3 regions of the Embleya sp. NPDC055664 genome follow, and region 1 is predicted to be linked to each of the others. Evidence: riboswitches for the same ligand, from Rfam matches in the RefSeq annotation. Region 1 holds a riboswitch; each other region holds the start of a gene.
What was found. Region 1 has a riboswitch for cobalamin ahead of ACWGR4_RS47310 (prenyltransferase/squalene oxidase repeat-containing protein). Riboswitches for the same ligand answer to the same signal wherever they lie in the genome.
Positions count from the first base shown of each region.

Region 1 (6,330 bases):
CGTCGTCGACCCGCGCACGTCGAGTTCCGTCGGGAGCATGCGGCCGGTGCCCGGGAAGAACGTGGTCATCGACATGGGCCACGGCCCGCGTGCGACGCCCGTGCTCACGCCGTGGGTGATCCCCGCGGCCGCGCGCACGGTCCCGGGTCGGGCGGACGGGAGCGGGATCGCCCCCGACGGGGTGTTGGCGACGCCCGGCGCGGTGCCGGCGGCCGTGAGCCGGCAGCTGACGTACTCGATGACCTTGGCGCTCGACCTCGCGGTGCGGGACGCGAGCGACCTGGCGCGCAACGCCATGGCCCGGGTGGATCCGTTGGCGCAGGTGTACACGCTGAACGAGACCCACGAGTCCCGGCGGTTCGCGAATGTGCGCACCGCGCTGTTCATCGGCTCGACGGTGGTGCTGCTGATGATCGGCGCGAGCCTGCTGGTGACCATGCTGGAACAGCTGCGCGAGCGGCGGAAGTTGTTGTCGGTCCTGGTTGCGTTCGGCACCAGGCGCAGCACGTTGAGCTGGTCGATCCTGTACCAGACGGCGATCCCGGTCGTGCTCGGCCTGTTCCTCGCGGCGGGCACCGGGGTGGCGTTGGGCGCGGCGCTGCTCGGCATGGCGCAACGTCCGTTCGGGGTGGACTGGGCCGGGCTGGCGTCGATGACCGGTATCGGTGCGGGTGTGGTGCTGTTGGTCACGGCGCTGAGTCTGCCGCCGCTGTGGCGGATGATGCGGCCGGACGGGTTGCGGACGGAGTAGACGGGGCGAAGTGGGCGGACGGAGCTGCGCACGGTATGGCTGAACGCGCGGCGGCGTCGGGGTCGGAGACTTCGGGCCCGACGCCGCCGTAGTGTGTTCGTCAAAGCTGCGCGTGACGGGGTCAGGGCTTGCGGGCGACCGCGCCGAACTGCGGGACGATCGGCGGGAGTTCGCCGTCGACGGGGGCGGCTCGCCAGCGGGCGCAGGAGACGATGCCCGGGTCGAGCAGGTCCAGGCCGGCGAAAAAGCGGGTGAACTCGGCGAGGCTGCGGGCGGTGATCGGCGGCGTGGCGTTCTCGTTCCAGAACCGCATGGCCTCGACGTTGCCCTCGCCGCCGAGTTCGGTGGTCGGATGGGTGATCACCAGGTGGCTGCCGGACGGTACGGCGGCCATCAACCGGCCGACGATGTCCACGGCGGTGTCGGTGTCGAGGATGAAGTTGAGGCTGCCGAGCAGCATCACCGCCACCGGGCGGTCGAAGTCCAGCGTCGCCTTCGCGTCCGCGACGATGGCGTCGGGGTGGTGCGCGTCGGCGTGGATGTAGTCGGTGGCACCCTCGGGGGTGCTGGTGAGCAGCGCCCGGGCGTGCGCCAGGACGAGCGGGTCGTTGTCCACGTAGACGATCCGCGCGGCGGGATTCACCCGCTGGGCGACCTCGTGCGTGTTGTCGGCGGTGGGCAGCCCGGTACCGATGTCGAGGAACTGGTCCATCCCGGCCTCACCGGCCAGGAAGCGCACCGCGCGACCCAGGAACTCCCGGTCCGCGCGGGCGACTTCGCCGATGCTCGGGAACATGCTCGTGACGTGGTCGCCGACCTTGCGGTCGATCGGGTAGTTGTCCTTGCCGCCCAGCCAGTGATTCCAGACCCGGGCGTTGTGCGCGACGTCGGGCCCCGAGATCGGCTGGCCCTCGGACGGTCGATTCTCGCTCACGACGGTGGTCCCTTTTCCTGTCCGCCGTTCACCCGGTGCATCCCGAACGAAAGGCTGCGCGCCCAAGCGCCTTCGAACCCGTTCCCGAACCATTGTGCCAGGCGCCGACCAATCGGTTCACCGCCACCGACCGTGTCGCCACGCGTGTCGGCGACGCAGTGAGTGTTGTGCGTGCCCATGGAAGGTGGTCGAAATCTGCAAGAGGCGCCGACCTGGGCTTTTGCCCTGGCCGGCGCCTCTTGAACACCGTCGTGCCCCTTGACCCCCAGTGCTCGAACGGGCGTTCCTGCCGTGCCCGTCGGTGCAGAAACCTTGGGCTGGACGCTTTCCTGTCCGGGTGTCATGGGGATTTTCGATGCCGCGTGATTCCCAATGCGTGAGAGGGCCCTGAGAGGGGTGCTGTTGTCGCGACATGCTCGCCGCCTCGGCAGGAGGGCCCCCGGGACCGACGCCCGCACCTGTCGAGGCAGCGGCTACCGTGTCGACGGTGGCCGCCGGCTCGTCCGGTCAGGGTGTGGTGGGGCAGTGCAGTGTGGGGGCGTTCCGGTGAGCGCCCGCGCTGCTCAGGTCGGCGAAGCCGGTGCCGGCCAGGCCGAGAACCGCCTGAGCGGTGGCCCTGGTGGCGGTGGCGGGGTTGTACCCGCCGGTGTCGTAGGCGATCGCGCCTCGCGTGGCCGTGGATGCCGAGCAACCGACCTGACGTTCGGTCAGGAAGTGCCGGGCGGTCAGGCCCGGTATCACGCGCCAGGACGAGAGCAGGGCCTGGGCGGCCAGGCCGGTGCTGTCGGCGTTCGAGGTGGTCGCGCCCACCGTACCGAAGCCGCCGTCGGAAAGCTGGTGTGAGGCGAGCCAGTTCAGTCCGGCGGCCGCTTCCTGGTGGCGCCCGGTGGCGGCCAGCGCCTGCACGCTCATCGCGGTCGAGTCGGCGTCGCTGGTGCAGGTGGACAGACCGTAGTCGAGGGGGAATCCGCCGTCGGCGCAGTGTGCGTCGGCCAGGAAGTCCACCGCGGCGGCGGGGGCGCCGGCCGCAGTGCGGTCGAGCGCCAGGAGCGCGAGGGACTGGCTGAAGGCGTTGCTGTAGTCGCCCCACGGCGAGGTGTCGGTGAAGCGGCCGGAAGGCTTTTGCAACGAGAGCAGTCGGGCCGGGAGGTCCACGCCGCCGAACGAGGTGGGGTCGACACCGCGTACCTCGGCGGCGAGGAGGATCTTGGCGGTGGCTCCGGCGTAGGCGTTGGTGGTGCCGTCGCCGATGTACCCGGACAGGATCTCCGGGCGGGCGAGCCACGTGGTGGCCTTGGCTCCGTTGTCGTCGGCGACCCCGGCTGCGGCGAATGCGAAGATCGCGTCGATCGTCAGGCCCTGGTCGGGGTAGGTCACTCCGTCGAAGGTGGTCTCGAAGCGTTCGCCGTCGACGAGTTGCCGGGCCAGCCATCCCGCCGCGGCCTGGGTGCGGTTGCCGGAGAGTATGGACACGTTTGCCTGGGGCGTCGTGTCGGTCGTCGGTGGAGCCGCCACGGCGGTGGACGGGATCAGGGCGGCCGTACCGGCGAGGGCCAGTCCGCCGAACAGCGCGGCGATCCGGCGTCCGGGTCGGGTGAGCGTCATCACGGTGCCTTTCCGGGCCCATGGCACGGCGGACCCGGGAGACCCGGCGGCCGAGCGGGCACACCGACGGCGGCACCGTCCCGACGCACGGGTCGCTGGGGCTCCGTCCCGCGGACCACGACGGGGATGGGAGACGAACACTGCGGCGACGGGCATTCGGGCTCGCCGTCGGGAGGGACGGATCACCGCTGCGGGTCAGCGCCGGATTCACACCGGACTTCCCCCGTCGTCGGAGCTACTGCGAGTCGTCACACAAGACGATCGAAACAGATGAAGACGCCCGAAATCGGTACGTCGACTGCTCAGACCTGCAGATCCCGCACTCTACGGACCGCTCACTCCGGACGGAACTCTCTTTCCGGCCAACAAGATCGCCGGTACATGAAGGATGGATCCGACGCGGAACCCGGAAATCCTCCTTGAGGCTTCAGTAGTCACACGCCGCCTCTCGACCGGGGTCGACGTGGGGGCGGGCACCGAGGAAGCGGCTCAGCGGCCGAGCGGTGTCAGGCGGGGCCCGTGTGTTGGTGGGTGGCGCCGTCTCGGAAACGCTGCACGTGTGTGGTGCGCCCCGGTCGAGCAGGAGTGCGGTTGCCCGTGGCAGGAGGTCCCGGGTCGGGTCTGGTGCCGGCGAGGGCCGCGTGTCATGCTGTGGCCTGCTGTGCGACGGCGAAGCCGAGGAAACCGGTGCGATTCCGGTGCGGTCCCGCCACTGTGATCGGGGAGCGACTCCCGTCAAGGCCACGGCCCCGCTTCGGGGTTGGAAGGCCGGGGGAAGTGTTGATCCGAGAGCCAGGAGACTCACGTCGTCGCCACCTCGATACAACCGGGGCGGATTTCCCCGAGAGAGGCCGGTGGTTCGCCATGTCTGTGGTGCTGAGCCGTATCTACACTCGCACGGGCGACGCGGGCACGACCGCGTTGGGCGACAACTCCCGTGTCCGTAAGACCGATCCTCGGATCGTCGCCTATGCCGACACCGACGAGACCAACGCCGCCATCGGCGTGGCGCTCGCGCTGGGCTGCCTGGACGCGGAGTTGCGGAACGTCCTGGAAGGCATCCAGCACGACCTGTTCGACGTGGGCGCGGACCTGTGCGCTCCGATCCGCGACGGAGACGAACGCCTGCGGGTCCGGGACGAGGACGTATCCCGCCTCGAGCGTTTGTGCGACACGTTCAACGAACGGCTCGAGCCCTTGCGGTCGTTCGTACTGCCGGGCGGTACGCCCGGCGCGGCGCTCCTGCACACGGCGCGGACGGCCGCCCGCCGGGCGGAACGCTCGGCGTGGGCGCTGATCGAGACGGACACGGAGTTGTCCGGCGGGGAGGCGGCAACGGTGAACCCGGTGTGCGTCCGCTATCTGAACCGTTTGTCGGACCTGCTGTTCATTCTCGCGCGGTTGGCCAACGACGGCGGGCGCGGCGACGTGCTGTGGAGTCCCGGCCGCAACCGCTGACATCGCGCCGCCACCGTTCCGCCGGCCGATATCGCACCGGTTCTCGCAGGGTGTGGCGGCACGAACGACTCGCTCGGGAGACAACCCGAATTGCGTTCCCGGACTTGCCACCCGGCCGCCGCCGCGGCCGGGTGGCAAGGCTCAACGCCCGCATCGCCCGCTACCCCAAGACCTACGTCGCCGTCATGGACGGCATCGTGATGGGCGGCGGCGTCGGCATCTCCGCGCATGGGAAGGTGCGCATCGTCACCGAGCGCTCGACGATCGCCATGCCCGAGACCGGCATCGGCTTCGTCCCCGACGTCGGCGGCACCCACCTGCTCGCCCGAGCCCCCGGCGAGTCGGGTACGCCCCTGGCGCTGACCGGCTCCGCCATCGGCGCGGGCGACGCGATCGCCTGCGGCCTCGCCGACCACTTCGTGCCCTCGCACCGCCTGGACGCGGCGATCGAGGCGTTGGCCACCGGGACGCCGGCCGACGTCCTCGGCCGCTTCGCCGACCCGGCGCCCTCGGGCGAACTCGCCGAGAACGCACGGCGGTTGCCCAGCCGTCCGCCGTCCCGATCGCATGCCCTCACCGACATCCGCGGTGGAGAGTCTGCTGTCGATGGCTCGGGAACTGAAACATACGGGGGATGGGAAGGATCCGGAGTCGATGCAGGACGAATGCGGGGATCCCGAATGTCTGCGGTGTCGTCTGCTCCGGGCGGTGGGCGCAAGGCAGAGGCGGTAGGCGCCACATACGGAACGCAGCTATGGGGCGGGCTTCGTCGGCTTGGTGGTGGTCGCGGTGCCGACCTGCGTAAGGCCGTTGTCGGCCGGGGCGGGTTCGAACACGATTGGTGCCTCGAAGGCCGCCTTGCGGGATGCGCGCCGCAGGGCGGCCAGCACCGCCGGGCCGACGAGGACGATCGCGAGGCAGTTGGTGATGGCGCGGCCGGTGTCCCATCCGAAGGTCGAGGTGAGCACGGTGAACACGAAGAACCGGCGCAGGTTGTCCAGGATGCCGTCGCCGGGGACGAAGGCCGGGCCGACCATGGATTCGGAGTCGGCGAGGAACGGCCAGAACCACATGTTCATGAGGAACCCGAACGCGTAGGCGGCGAAGACGCCGTAGCAGGCGAGCATGACGATCTCGCGCCGCCCGCGCACCCGCCGGGGCAACAGGCCCGCGCCGAGTCCGACCCAGGCGGAAGCCAGCATTTGAAACGGCAACCACGGGCCCACGCCGGCGGTGAGCAGGGCGGAGGCGAACAGTGAGGTGCAGCCGAGCACGAATCCGAACCCGGGGCCGAACACGCGTCCGGCCAGGACGAGCATGAAGAACACCGTCTCGATCCCGGCGGTGCCGGCGCCCAGCGGACGCAGTGCCGCGTTGATCGCGGAGAGCACGCCGAGCATGGCCAGCGCCTTGGAGTCGAGCCCGCCGCTGGTGAGTTCGGCCAGCACCACCGCGACCACGAACGGCAGGGTGCCGGCGAAGATGAGCGGCGCGTCGCCCGAGTGCGCGGCCGATTCGGGGGAGGGGGAAGCGAACAGCGGCCACAGGAACATGGCCAGGCCCGCGATCGAGGCGATGGTGA
Region 1 covers NZ_JBSHGZ010000071.1:2,924-9,253, forward strand. The annotation lists gene ACWGR4_RS47300 (FtsX-like permease family protein) at 1-751, shown strand, start outside; gene ACWGR4_RS47305 (SAM-dependent methyltransferase) at 873-1,685, opposite strand; gene ACWGR4_RS47310 (prenyltransferase/squalene oxidase repeat-containing protein) at 2,193-3,290, opposite strand; cobalamin riboswitch at 3,421-3,555, opposite strand; cobalamin riboswitch at 3,968-4,093, shown strand; gene ACWGR4_RS47315 (cob(I)yrinic acid a,c-diamide adenosyltransferase) at 4,155-4,748, shown strand; partial or broken gene ACWGR4_RS47320 (enoyl-CoA hydratase/isomerase family protein) at 4,886-5,272, shown strand; gene ACWGR4_RS47325 (ECF transporter S component) at 5,501-6,330, opposite strand, start outside.

Region 2 (6,330 bases), on a different contig from region 1:
CGTGATCAGGATGTCCTCGATCTGGTCGCCGAGGTGCAACATCTCCATCGTGCGCAGCTTCGCGCGCATCACGTCGGTATTCCCGGCGGCGGCCACGTTGAGATCGAGTTCCTTGCTGCCGCCGAGAATTCCGAGCGCCATTCCGCTGGTGTAGTCGACCAGGGCCACTCCCACGGCACCCTCGATCGTCATTGCTTCCTTGAGGGCCGTTTCCATATTGGCCATGATTGCCTCCGGGGCGATCGGCGGTGCGGCTTTCCGGTGGACTCCGACGGGCTCGTCGCCGGACCCGGCCGGTCCCGGGTCCGGATCGCTCGGGAGCGGCCCGCCGACCTTGGTCGCCTCGATCGCTGCGATCGGTTCGACCTCGGTCGGTGCGGGGGGATCGGCCTCGACTGCTTCGATGACATCCACCTCGATCGATGGGGCCCGCCCGGGATCGGATCCGGTCGGCGGGTCGGCTGATCTGCGCCGGGACGGTCTGGATCGGCGTGGGGGTGGTGCCATCTCCGCCCAACTCCTCGCGATCGGGCTCCTGGACGCGGGCGCTCGCGCGGGCGTGCCCCGGCGGCCCGCCTCGGTCCTGGCCCGCGACCCCACCCCGTCGCCCCGGCCGGATCCGGGCGCCCCCGCGGGTGGCCGTACGCCGATATTCGCGACCTCCGTGGAATGCACTCCCCCGCCGCTCACCTCACGCGCCCCTTCCCCCTGTATACGTCCGCGCGTACTTTTCCCGTCGCCTTCGAGCGGGTCCGGGAATTCGAGCTCGACTGCTTCGGACTCGACCTCCCGGACTCGCTGAACGGCAGCGTAGGAGTGGCCCGAAGGCGGTCGTGGGCAATATTCGATTAATTGCCGGAAACCCGATCCGCACGACTTTCGCGCGCTAGAATCCCGGTCCTCGTGCTCCCGGGCCCGCGTGCACCGCCTCGGCCCGCGCGCACCGGCTCGCCGCCCCGACCCCGCGCGATCCGGCGCCCGCGCAAGGCTGTCCCCGGATGTGACTCGCGGGTAGCGTCGGCGGCACCCCTGCGCGCCCCGAGTCCGAGGAGATGGACATGTCCGCCACCGATGCGCCCCGCCCCCAGGACGGCCCGCCGGGCACCGAGCGGTCGGCGCCGCCGCGACCGGTCTCGCCCACCGACCTGAGCTTCGCGCTGCCGCCCACGTTCGAAACCGTCGAGCAGGAGCGCCGGCACCGCAAGGAGCGACTGACCGCGGCGCTGCGGCTGTTCGGCCGGTTCGGCTTCGAGGAGGGGGTGGCCGGGCACATCACCGCGCGCGACCCCGAGTTCGTAGACCACTTCTGGGTCAACCCGTTCGGGATGTCGTTCAAGCACATCACCGTGGACGATCTGATCCTGGTCAACCACGAGGGGCAGGTCGTCGAGGGCCGGTTCCACGTCAACCAGGCCGCGTTCGCGATCCACTCGCAGATCCACGCGGCCCGCCCGGACGTGGTCGCCGCGGCGCACAGCCACTCCACGCACGGACGCGCATTGTCCGCGCTCGGGATCCGGCTCGAGCCGATCACCCAGGACGTGTGTCCGTTCTACGAGGACCACGAACTCTTCGACGACTACGCGGGCGTGGTGCTCGACGCCGAGGAGGGACGGCGGATCGCCAAGACGCTCGGCTCGCGCAAGGCGCTGATCCTGCGCAACCACGGTCTGCTCACCGTCGGACAGTCGGTGGACGCGGCGGCGTGGTGGTTCATCACCATGGAGCGCTCATGCCAGGTCCAGTTGTTGGCCCAGGCGGCCGGCGAACTGCGACCGATCTCGCCGGAGAACGCGCGGCTGACCCGGGAGCAGCTCGGCAACGACACGGTGGCGTGGATCAACTACAAGCCGTTGTACGACGTGATCAGCCGCTCCGAGCCGGACCTGTTCGGAGTCGACGGCCCGATGACGATCTGATCGTTTTCGGTCGATCCCGCCGATCGATGATCATTTCGCCGCCGCCCGGTCGGGCCCGCTGTCCGCCGACCGGGCGCAATCTCGGCGAGATCGGCCGTGCCGGGAGTCAACCCGCCCGGTTGCGGAAAGTACAACAGCATGTACGAACGGAGCCTTCCGCAGCGGTTCGCGCGCTCGGCCCATCCCGTCGGGCCGCGCGCCCGGGTGTGGCTGCCGACGATCGAACATCGGGTCGGCCCGTCGGTGCTGTACCGGCGGATCGGCCAGTTCGTGGTGGACGTGATCGCCTCCGCGCTGCTGCCCGGCGCGGCGATGTTCCTGTTCGTGCTGCTGCCCACCCACCCCGACGGTTCGATCCGCAGCGGTCCGCTCACCGCGACGATCACCGCCGGTGTGCTCGTGGTCGCGGTGGCGATCCTGTTCTGGTACTGGGTGCTGCGGCCCGCCGAGCACGACGGGCGCACCTGGGGCATGCAGGTGTTCGGGATCCGTGTGGTCGACGTGTCCGGCGGTCGGGCCGGGCGGCGCCAACTGGCGATCCGCTGGGTGCTGTTGTGCGTCGACGCGTTCGCGCTCGGTGTGATCGGGTTGGTCGCGGTGCTCACCAGCGAGCGGGGCCAGCGGGTCGGCGACCGGGTCGCCGGCACCCTGGTGGTCCGTGGGCGCGGCCCCGGACTGGGCTGAGGCCCCGCTTCCCTCTCGGGCAGGGCGCCCGGTCCCACGATCGCGAGCGTGCCCCGCCCCGACGGGTCGTCGCGCGCCGCCCCGGAATGCGGCTATTGCTCCGCCGCTCCGCCCGCCTTGTGGTCTTGCGCACGGTTTGCAGATGCCACCTTGTCGCCATGTCCACTCGACCACTAGTGTCGGCTCGCCGTGGTGCTCGGGAAGCCGGTTCGATGCCGGCGCGGCCCTCGCCACTGTGATCGGGAAGTTCTCCTCCACCCCCGCGGAAACGTTGATTCGTCGCCTCGGGAAGCCACTGGGACCGCTGTCGCGGACCCGGGAAGGCGGAGCACGTGAACGCACGACCCGTCAGCCAGGAGACCGGCCACGGCGATCGTCCGTCCACGAGGTGTTGGAGAGGGACCCTTCCTCATGCATATCGCCGAGGGTTATCTGCCCTGGGAACACGCCGCCGCCTGGGGCGTCGCGTCGACCCCGTTCGTCGTCCACGGCGCCCGCGCGCTCACCCGTGAGGTGCGCGACCGGCCCGAGAACACCCTGCTGCTCGGTGCGTCCGGCGCCTTCTCGTTCGTACTGTCCGCGCTGAAGATCCCATCCGTCACCGGTAGTTGCTCGCATCCCACCGGCACCGGCCTGGGCGCCATCCTGTTCCGGCCGCCGATCATGGCGGTGCTCGGCACGATCACCCTGCTCTTCCAGGCGCTGTTGCTCGCCCACGGCGGGTTGACCACGCTCGGCGCGAACGTGTTCTCGATGGCGATCGTCGGCCCCTGGGCCGGCTACGGCGCATACCGGCTCGCCCGCTCGCTCCTGGACCGGCGCGGCGGCACCATGCCGCTGGACGTCGCGGTGTTCGCCGGCGCGTTCGTCGCGGACCTGAGCACCTACTGCGTCACCAGCGTGCAGCTCGCCCTCGCCTTCCCCGACCCGGACAGCGGATTCCCGGGCGCGCTGGCCAAGTTCGGCGGCATCTTCTCGCTCACCCAGATCCCGCTGGCGATCAGCGAGGGCCTGCTGACCGTCCTGGTGGTGCGCCTGCTGCGCCAGTCGAGTCGCGGTGACCTGGTCCGCCTCGGCGTGCTGAGCGACGCGCGGCCCGTGCGCGAGGAGGAGAAGAGCAAGTGAAGCGCTCGACGAAGATCAACCTGCTGATCGTGCTGGCCGTGGTGCTGCTCGCGGCGCTGCCCGTGGTGTTCGGCATGGGCGACGACAAGGACGAGCCGTTCACCGGCTCCGACACCCGGGCCGAGACCGCGATCACCGAAAACGACCCCGACTACAAGCCGTGGTTCAGCCCGCTGTACGAGCCGCCGTCCGGCGAGATCGAGTCCGGCCTGTTCGCACTCCAGGCCGCGCTCGGCGCGGGTGTGGTCGGGTACATGTTCGGCGTCAAGCGCACCCGCCGAAAGCTCGCGCCCGAGGCGAGCGACACCCCCGACGAGTCGGGCCCGGGCCCCGACCCGACCGCCGCGCAGGACCCGGTATCGGTCCCGGGTCGCTGACCCGTGTTGCCGATCGACGCGGCGGCGCACGCCAGTGCCTGGCGCCGCCGCCACCCGGCCGACAAGGCCGTGCTCTCCTTCGGGCTGCTCGGGTGCGCGGTGGCGCTGCCGCCGTGGCCCGGCGCGGTGCTGGTCGCGGTCACCGTGCTGACCATCGCGCTCGGCTTCGCCGAGGTGCCCGCCCGACGACTGTGGCGGGCGGCCCGTGCGCCGCTGGGATTCGCGGTGACCGGCGCGCTGACCCTGCTCGTGTCGATCCGCGCGGACGGCGTCGGCTGGGCGCCGGACGGGCCGCGCCACGCGGGCGAGTTGGTGGCCCGCTCCGGTGCGGCCGGGTTGGCGATGTTGTTGTTCGCGTTCACCACGCCGCTGTCGGACGTCCTGCCCCGGCTGACTCGGGTGGGTGTGCCGGCGGCCGTGGTGGACGTGGCGGCGGTGATGTACCGGATGTTGTTCCTGCTCTACGACACCACCGCCCGGATCAACCAGGCCCAGGCCGGGCGGCTCGGGCATCGCACCCGGCGGGCCCGGTGGCGCTCGGTCGCCGGGCTCGGGTCGGCGGTGTTCGTCCACGCCTTCGCGCGGGCCCGGCGGCTGGAGGAAGGGCTGGCCGGGCGCGGCTACGACGGGCGGTTGCGGGTGCTCGTGGACGAGGTGCCCGTCTCGCGTGGCTTCATGGCCCGGTCCGTACTCCTCGTGGCGGCGGTCGTCGTCGCCACTCTTCTTCTGGGATCGGTGATGCCGTGATTCCGCTGCGGGTACGAGAGGTCGGCTACGCCTACGAGGACGGGCCGCCGGTGCTGAGCGGGTTGTCCCTGGCCGTTCCGGCGGGCCGGGCGCTGGCCCTGCTCGGGCCGAACGGCAGCGGCAAGACCACGCTGCTGCGGCTGTTGACCGGTGGCCTGGTGCCGGGTTCGGGTCGGGTGGAGCTGCACGGCACGCCGATTCGGCACGACCGCAAGGGACTTGCCGAACTGCGCCGGGTGGTGCAGCTGGTCGTGCAGGATCCCGACGACCAGCTGTTCTCCGCGTCGGTGGCCCAGGACGTCTCGTTCGGGCCGCTGAACCTCGGGCTCGCGCCGGAGGAGGTGCGCTCGCGGGTGGCCGAGGCGTTGGCCGCGCTGGGCATCGCCGGCCTGGCCGCGCGGCCGGTGCACCTGCTGTCCTTCGGGCAGCGCAAGCGGGTCGCGATCGCCGGCGCGATCGCCATGCGGCCGCAGGTGCTGGTCCTGGACGAGCCGACGGCGGGCCTGGATCCGGCCGGTCAGGAGGCGCTGCTCGACACGCTCGCCGAGCTGCGTGCGGCCGGGACGACGGTGGTGATGGCCACCCACGACGTGGACCTGGCGCTGCGCTGGGCCGACGACGCGGCCGTGCTCGCCGACGGGCGGCTGCACACCGGGCCGGCCGCGGAGCTGCTCGCGGACACCACGCTGCTGGCCGCGGCGAGCCTGCGGCCGACTTGGGCGCACGCGGTGGCCGCGGTACTGATCGCCCACGGGGTGGCCCCGCCCGGCACGCTGCCCCGGACCCCGGCCGAACTGAGCGCCCTGGCGCCGCCCGCGCGGCCACGTACGCACTGACCGCGGCCGGGCTCAGCGTCGGCGCAGCAGCACCACCGCGCGGTCGTCGCCCACGTTGCGCCCGGCCGCCGCCACGATCCGCCGCGCCGCGTCGTGGAAGTCGTCCCGGACCAGCCGCTCCGCCTCGCCCAGGAACCGGTCGATGCCGGTGGCGATGTCCTCGCCGGGCAGTTCCACCATGCCGTCGGTGAACAACAGCAGCGCGTCACCGTGGTCCAGTCGGCCGCGCGCCCCCTCGAACGCGGCGTCGTCGAGCACGCCCAGGAGCGGGCCGACCGCCTCGACCACCCGCCACCGCCCGGTCCCGGCGATCCAGTGCACGCCCGGCGGGTGGCCCGCCGACAACAACTCGTACTCGCCCGACTCCAGGTCGAGCACCACGTGCACCGCCGTCGCGAAGCCCTCGGCCCATTCCTGGCGGAGCAGGTAGTCGTTGGCGGCCGGCAGGAATTTGTGCGGCGGCAGCGACCCGAGCAGCCCGCCGAACGCACCGGAGAGCATCAGCGCCCGCGTCCCCGCCGCCAGCCCCTTGCCGGAGACGTCGACGAGCACCACTTCGAGCACCCGCCCACCGGTCGAACTGCGGGCGGCGACCAGGAAGTCGCCGGAGAACGACTGCCCGCCGGCCGGTCGCAACACCAC
Region 2 covers NZ_JBSHGZ010000006.1:108,327-114,656, forward strand. The annotation lists gene ACWGR4_RS12915 (roadblock/LC7 domain-containing protein) at 1-225, opposite strand, end outside; gene ACWGR4_RS12920 (class II aldolase/adducin family protein) at 1,059-1,919, shown strand; gene ACWGR4_RS12925 (RDD family protein) at 2,058-2,603, shown strand; cobalamin riboswitch at 2,777-2,986, shown strand; gene ACWGR4_RS12930 (energy-coupling factor ABC transporter permease) at 3,015-3,728, shown strand; gene ACWGR4_RS12935 (energy-coupling factor ABC transporter substrate-binding protein) at 3,725-4,105, shown strand; gene cbiQ (cobalt ECF transporter T component CbiQ) at 4,109-4,852, shown strand; gene ACWGR4_RS12945 (energy-coupling factor ABC transporter ATP-binding protein) at 4,849-5,688, shown strand; gene ACWGR4_RS12950 (PP2C family protein-serine/threonine phosphatase) at 5,701-6,330, opposite strand, start outside.
Region 2: it holds a riboswitch for cobalamin, as region 1 does, so the genes downstream of both, ACWGR4_RS12930 (energy-coupling factor ABC transporter permease) here and ACWGR4_RS47310 (prenyltransferase/squalene oxidase repeat-containing protein) in region 1, are expected to answer to the same signal.

Region 3 (6,330 bases), on a different contig from region 1:
AGATCGTCGGCGTGGCCACCCTGCCCGCGGCCCGGCGCAGCGGCCTCGCGGCGGCGGTGACCTGGGAGTTGGCCCGGCACGCGCTGGAGGGCGGGAGCGAGACGGTGTTCCTGAGCGCGGGGGACGAGGACGTCGCGCGGGTGTACGACCGGATCGGCTTCCGCTCGGTGGGGACGGCGATGATCGCGGAGGCGCCGTGAGCCGGCGGGACGAGGCGCGGATCGCCGAGGCGGGCGCGGAGCAGGCGGGCGCGGCGGGCGCGAAGACCGATGCCGCCGCGTCGATCGTGCTGCCGATCCCGCCCGGACGCAATCCCACCGCCGAGGAGTTGGCGGCCGCGCACGGTCGGAGCATCCCGGACGTGATCGCGCCGAACCTGCGGGTGCTGTTCTGCGGGATCAACCCGGGGCTCTGGTCGGGCGCCACCGGGCGGCACTTCGCCCGTCCCGGCAACCGGTTCTGGCCGGCCCTGTACGCCTCGGGCTTCACCCCGCGCCTGATCGAGCCCGCCGCGCAGCGCGAGTTGACCACGCTCGGCCTCGGCATCACCAACGTGGTGGCCCGAACCACCGCGCGCGCCGACGAGTTGACGAAGGAGGAGTACCGGGCCGGCGGCCTGGCGCTCACCGCGAAGGTACGCCGGTACCGACCGGCCTGGTTGGCGGTGCTTGGCATCGGTGCGTACCGCACCGGCTTCGGCCGCCCCAAGGCGGTGGTCGGCCGCCAGCCGGAGACGATCGACGACACCGGAATCTGGGTACTCCCCAACCCCAGCGGCCTGAACGCCCACTGGACGGCCGCGGCCCTCGCCGAAGCCTTCACCGCCCTGCGCACCACGGCCTACCCGCCCGAATAGGAGGGCCGCGCGCGGGGGCGCCATCCGTGCCGCCCACCATGTGCGGCGGCGACCGGGGGTCGTCGTGGGCGACCCGACCCGGGGCGGGGCCGTCAATCGACCGGGTGGCATCACCCGGTTGGTGGTTACTTCGCGCCTCCTCGTGAGGTTGGGCCGGCATGAAGATCCTGCGGGCCCCGTATGGGCCGTGGCCCACCGAGACGTTCGAGACTCCCGTCTACGAGGCGTTGGTCGCCGAATGGCGCGACTCGGGCCGGGAGGTACCCCGGCCGACGGACCGACCGCAAGGCAGCCCGCCCCGACCCGCCCGCCCACCCGGACCGGGCCCGCGCACACGTCGCCCGTGAGCCGGCCGGCAACGGCGGCGTGATCCGGGCCCGGAGGCGACCCGGCTCGTCCCGACCCGAGGGCCGGAGCCGCCGATCCGCTCCGCGTGAATCGGCCGGCCGCGGCGCGATGTGCTTCGTGTCACGCGCCCTCCGACACGCCCGGCGAGGAAGGAATTTGCCGGCCGATCGGTGCGGCGGCCGACGCGCGATCCACCGTCGATCCGGTCCGCCCCCGCCGTGCTCCCGCCGACCCCGGCCCCGTTCCACGCGGCCCGCGCAGGCCCGGTGGGGCCGGACGGGCGCCGGGGGAGCGGGCGTTCGGGGCGCTCGACGCGCGTCGCATTGCTCGCCGGTCGTACCACCGGGGCACGTCTCCGGCGAACCGTGACACGCCGGGAATCGGGACGCGACACAACACCTGGGGGTGCAACGACCACCCCGCCACTACATATATGCTCTGCGACGCAGCTGGTTCGCCCGACCGAAGTTTCCGGGAAGGCGAGGCAAGAGGGAATCCGGTGCGAGGCCGGAACTGCCCCCGCAGCGGTGAGCGGGAACGAAAGTCGTCATAGAGCGCCGGACGCCGAAAGGCGCACGGGAAGCGACGACCGCTAGGCACTCCGCGGACCACCGAGCACACGCCGTGCCCGGCGGTGCCCCGGCATGCCCGCGAGTCCGAATACCTGCCGGCTGCCCGCGCCTTCGGGCGTGGGGTCACCTGTACGTACGAGCTCGCGAGGAGAGAGCACGTGACCGTTGTGGACAGCGTGGGCGCGACCCGGATGCGGGTCGACGAGAGCCCCGAGGACCGCCTTGCCACCCTGGTGCGCACCCAGGCGCGCGATCTGCCGGAGGTCGATCCGGATCGGGTCGTCCGCCGGGTCGTCGCGGGTCTGAACGAGGGTGCGGACCGCGGCGCGGCGGCCGACCTGGCCGTGCGCACCGCCGCCGAGCTGATCGCCGAGGAGCCCGCCTACTCGCGGCTCGCCGCGCGCCTGCTGGCCGGCCGGATCGCCGACGAGGCCGCCGAGGCCGGCGTCGCCTCCTTCAGCGCCGGCATCGCGCTCGGTCACCGCGAGGGCATCATCGGCGCGGACACCGCGGCGTTCGTCGCCGCGCACGCCGCCGAGCTGGACGCCGCCGTCGACGCCGACGGCGACCGCCGCTTCGAGTACTTCGGTCTGCGCACCGTCTACGACCGCTACCTGCTGCGCCACCCCGTCTCGCGCAAGGTGGTCGAGACCCCGCAGCACTTCCTGCTGCGCGTGGCGTGCGGACTGTCCAAGGAGCCCGGCGAGGCGATCGGCTTCTACCGGCTGATGTCCTCGCTGGCCTACCTGCCCAGCTCGCCGACGTTGTTCAACTCCGGCACCGTGCACACCCAGATGTCCTCGTGCTACCTGCTCGACTCGCCCAAGGACGAGCTGGAGTCGATCTACGACATGTACGGGCGCATCGCCCGGCTGTCGAAGTTCGCCGGCGGCATCGGCGTGGCCTGGTCGCGGGTGCGTTCGCGCGGCTCGCTGATCCGGGGCACCAACGGGCACTCCAACGGCATCGTGCCGTGGCTGAAGACCCTCGACTCGTCGGTGGCCGCGGTCAACCAGGGCGGCCGGCGCAAGGGCGCGGCCTGCGTGTACCTGGAGACCTGGCACCCCGACATCCTGGAGTTCCTCGAACTGCGGGAGAACACCGGTGAGGACGCGCGTCGCGCGCACAACCTCAACCTGGCCAACTGGGTGCCGGACCTGTTCATGCGGCGCGTCGAGGAGGACGGCGTCTGGTCGCTGTTCGACCCGAACGAGCTGCCCGAGCTGCCCGACCTGTGGGGCGCCGAGTTCGACAAGGTGTACGAAGCCGCCGAGCGGGACGGCCGGTTCGTCCGGCAGATGCCCGCGCGCGACCTGTACGCCCGGATGATGCGCACGCTCGCGCAGACCGGCAACGGCTGGATGACCTTCAAGGACGCCGCCAACCGGACCTGCAACCAGGCCGCCGAGCCGGGCAACGTGGTGCACCTGTCCAACCTGTGCACCGAGATCCTGGAGGTCACCAGCGACGGCGAGACCGCCGTGTGCAACCTCGGCTCCGTCAACCTCGGCGCGCACGTGGTCGCCGGCGAGGGTATGGACTGGGACAAGCTGCGCGCCACCGTGCGCACCGCGGTGATCTTCCTCGACCGTGTGATCGACATCAACTACTACCCGACCGACCAGGCCGCCGCGTCCAACCCGCGCTGGCGCCCGGTGGGCCTGGGACTGATGGGCCTGCAGGACGTGTTCTTCACGCTGGGCCTGCCGTTCGACTCGGCCGAGGCGCGCGAGTTGTCCACGCTGATCTCCGAGGAGATCTACCTCACCGCCCTGGAGACCTCCTCGGCGCTCGCCGAGGTACACGGCCCGCACCCGGCCTACGCCGAGACGCACGCCGCGCGGGGCCGGCTCCAGCCGGACCTGTGGGAGGGCGTGTACCCGACGCAGACCAAGCGCTGGGACGCGCTGCGCACCCGCGTGGCCGCGCACGGGCTGCGCAACTCGCTGCTCGTGGCGATCGCGCCGACCGCGACCATCGCCTCCATCGCGGGCGCCTACGAGTGCATCGAGCCGCAGGTGTCCAACCTGTTCAAGCGCGAGACGCTGTCCGGCGAGTTCCTGCAGATCAACGGCTACCTGGTGCGCGAGCTCAAGGCCCGCGGCCTGTGGACCCCCGAGGTGCGCGACCGGATCAAGCGCGCCGAGGGCTCGGTTCAGGGCATCGCCGAACTCCCGGAGGACGTACGGGAGTTGTACCGCACCGCGTGGGAGCTGCCGCAGCGTGCGCTGATCGACCTGGCGGCGGCCCGCTCGCCGTACATCGACCAGTCGCAGTCGCTGAACCTGTTCATGGCCGACCCGACCATCGGCAAGCTGTCCTCGATGTACCGCTACGCGTGGTCCACCGGTCTCAAGACCACGTACTACCTGCGCTCGCGCCCCGCGACGCGGATCCAGCAGGCGACCGTGCCCGCGCAGGCGTCCGCCGCGCCGGTCGAGGAGATCTCGGACCTCGCCCCCTCCGATGTCGAGATTATCGCCTGCTCGCTGGAGAACCCCGAAGCATGTGAGGCGTGCACGTGAGCCTGCTCGATCCCGGAATGAACCTCACGCTGCGCCCGATGCGGTATCCGGACTTCTACGAGAAGTACCGGGCGGCGATCCGCAACACCTGGACGGTCGAAGAGGTCGACCTGCACAGCGACCTCGCCGACCTGGACAAGCTCAGCCCGGCGGAGCGGCACCTCGTGCAGCGCCTGGTCGCGTTCTTCGCGACCGGCGACACGATCGTGGCGAACAACCTGGTGCTGAACCTGTACCGGCACATCAACTCGCCCGAGGGCCGGCTGTACCTGTCGCGGCAGCTCTTCGAAGAGGCCGTCCATGTGCAGTTCTACCTGACGCTGCTCGACACCTACATGCCCGACCACGAGGAGCGCGAGCAGGCGTTCGCCGCGGTCGAGCACATCCCGTCGATCCGGCGCAAGGCGGAGTTCTGCTTCCGCTGGATCGACTCGGCGATGGGCCTGGACCGGCTCGAATCGCGGGACGACCGGCGGCAGTTCCTGCTCAACCTGATCTGCTTCGCGGCGTGCATCGAGGGGCTGTTCTTCTACGGCGCCTTCGCCTACGTGTACTTCCTGCGCTCGCGCGGGCTGCTCAACGGCCTCGCCTCGGGGACCAACTGGGTCTTCCGCGACGAGTCCGCGCACATGGACTTCGCGTTCTCCGTGGTCGAGACGGTGCGGGCCGAGGAGCCCGACCTGTTCGACGACGAACTCGCCGAGGACGTACGGCGGATGCTGGCCGAGGCGGTGGACGCGGAGACGGCGTTCGCCGAGGACCTGCTCCAGGGCGGGGTGTCCGGGATGACCGTCGCCGACATGCGCTCCTACCTGGAGCACGTGGCCGACCGGCGGCTGGCCCAGCTGGGCATGGCGCCGATGTACGGCTCGGCGAACCCGTTCGGCTTCATGGAACTCCAGGACGTGCAGGAGCTGTCCAACTTCTTCGAGCGGCGGGTGTCGGCCTACCAGGTCGCGGTCACCGGATCGGTCTCCTTCGACGAGGACTTCTGACCCGGGTCCGCGTGCCCGGGTACACACCACCGCCGTGCCGTCCCGATTCCGGGGCGGCACGGCGGTTTCGTGCGTTTCGGGGCCGGCCGGCCGCGCCGGTTCCGCTCGGCCCGCCCGGGCTCACGAGCGTTCGGCGGCGCGGCGGCGCAAAGCGGTCGCGGTCGCCTCGTCGGCGGGCAGGAACGCCTCCAGGTGGAGTTCGGACACGGTGACGTCGGTCGCCGTCGCGAACGAGGTGAGGGTGGTGAGCAGGCGCAACTCGCCCCCGCTCGCCGGGTCCCGCAACCGCAGCGGCACCGCGAAGCCGAGGTGGTCGGGGCCCGGTTCCACGTTCGGGACGTAGCCGCGCAGCTCCTCGATGAACGTGTCGAGCAGCGGATCGGGGCTGCGCAGCGCCCGGGCCCGCATGTTCTCGATGATGTGATGGCCCCACGCGGCCAGGTTCTCCACCCGTGTCGCCATGCCCCGCGGATGCAGCATCAGCCGCAACATGTTCATCGGCTGCCCGAGCAGTTCCGGGGCCGCGCCGTCGGTGAGCACGTCGATCGCCGCGTTGGCCGCCACGATCTGCCCGTACGGCCGCAGCACCATCGCCGGATAGGGCAGATGGCCCTCGATCACCGCGCTCAGCGCCTCCTGGACCGGCCGCATCATCGGGGCGTCCCAATCGGACTCGGGGAACACCGGCGCGAAGCCGGCGGTGTGCAACAGCGCGTTGCGCTCGCGCAGCGACAGTTCCAGGGATTCGGCGAGCCGGATGATCATGGTCCGGCCGGGCCGGGACCGACCGCTCTCGATGAAGCTCAGGTGCCGCTGGGAGGTTTCCGCGCGCGCGGCCAGCTCCAGCTGGCTCAGCCGCCGAGCGGTACGCCAGCGCCGCAGTTCGGCGGGGAAATCCGGGCCGTGGGTGATCGTGCTCATGGGGCAGTTCTAGGCAGTGCGAGCACCGCGGGCAATTCCCTTGCGGGAATTGTCCTGTCGGCGGCTCGCTCGCAGGATCGTCACCACGGCCCGCCGAGTGGCGGGCCGGACAC
Region 3 covers NZ_JBSHGZ010000002.1:431,027-437,356, reverse strand. The annotation lists gene ACWGR4_RS05105 (GNAT family N-acetyltransferase) at 1-200, shown strand, start outside; gene mug (G/U mismatch-specific DNA glycosylase) at 296-856, shown strand; cobalamin riboswitch at 1,637-1,890, shown strand; gene ACWGR4_RS05095 (ribonucleoside-diphosphate reductase subunit alpha) at 1,968-4,301, shown strand; gene ACWGR4_RS05090 (ribonucleotide-diphosphate reductase subunit beta) at 4,319-5,296, shown strand; gene ACWGR4_RS05085 (helix-turn-helix domain-containing protein) at 5,417-6,217, opposite strand.
Region 3: it holds a riboswitch for cobalamin, as region 1 does, so the genes downstream of both, ACWGR4_RS05095 (ribonucleoside-diphosphate reductase subunit alpha) here and ACWGR4_RS47310 (prenyltransferase/squalene oxidase repeat-containing protein) in region 1, are expected to answer to the same signal.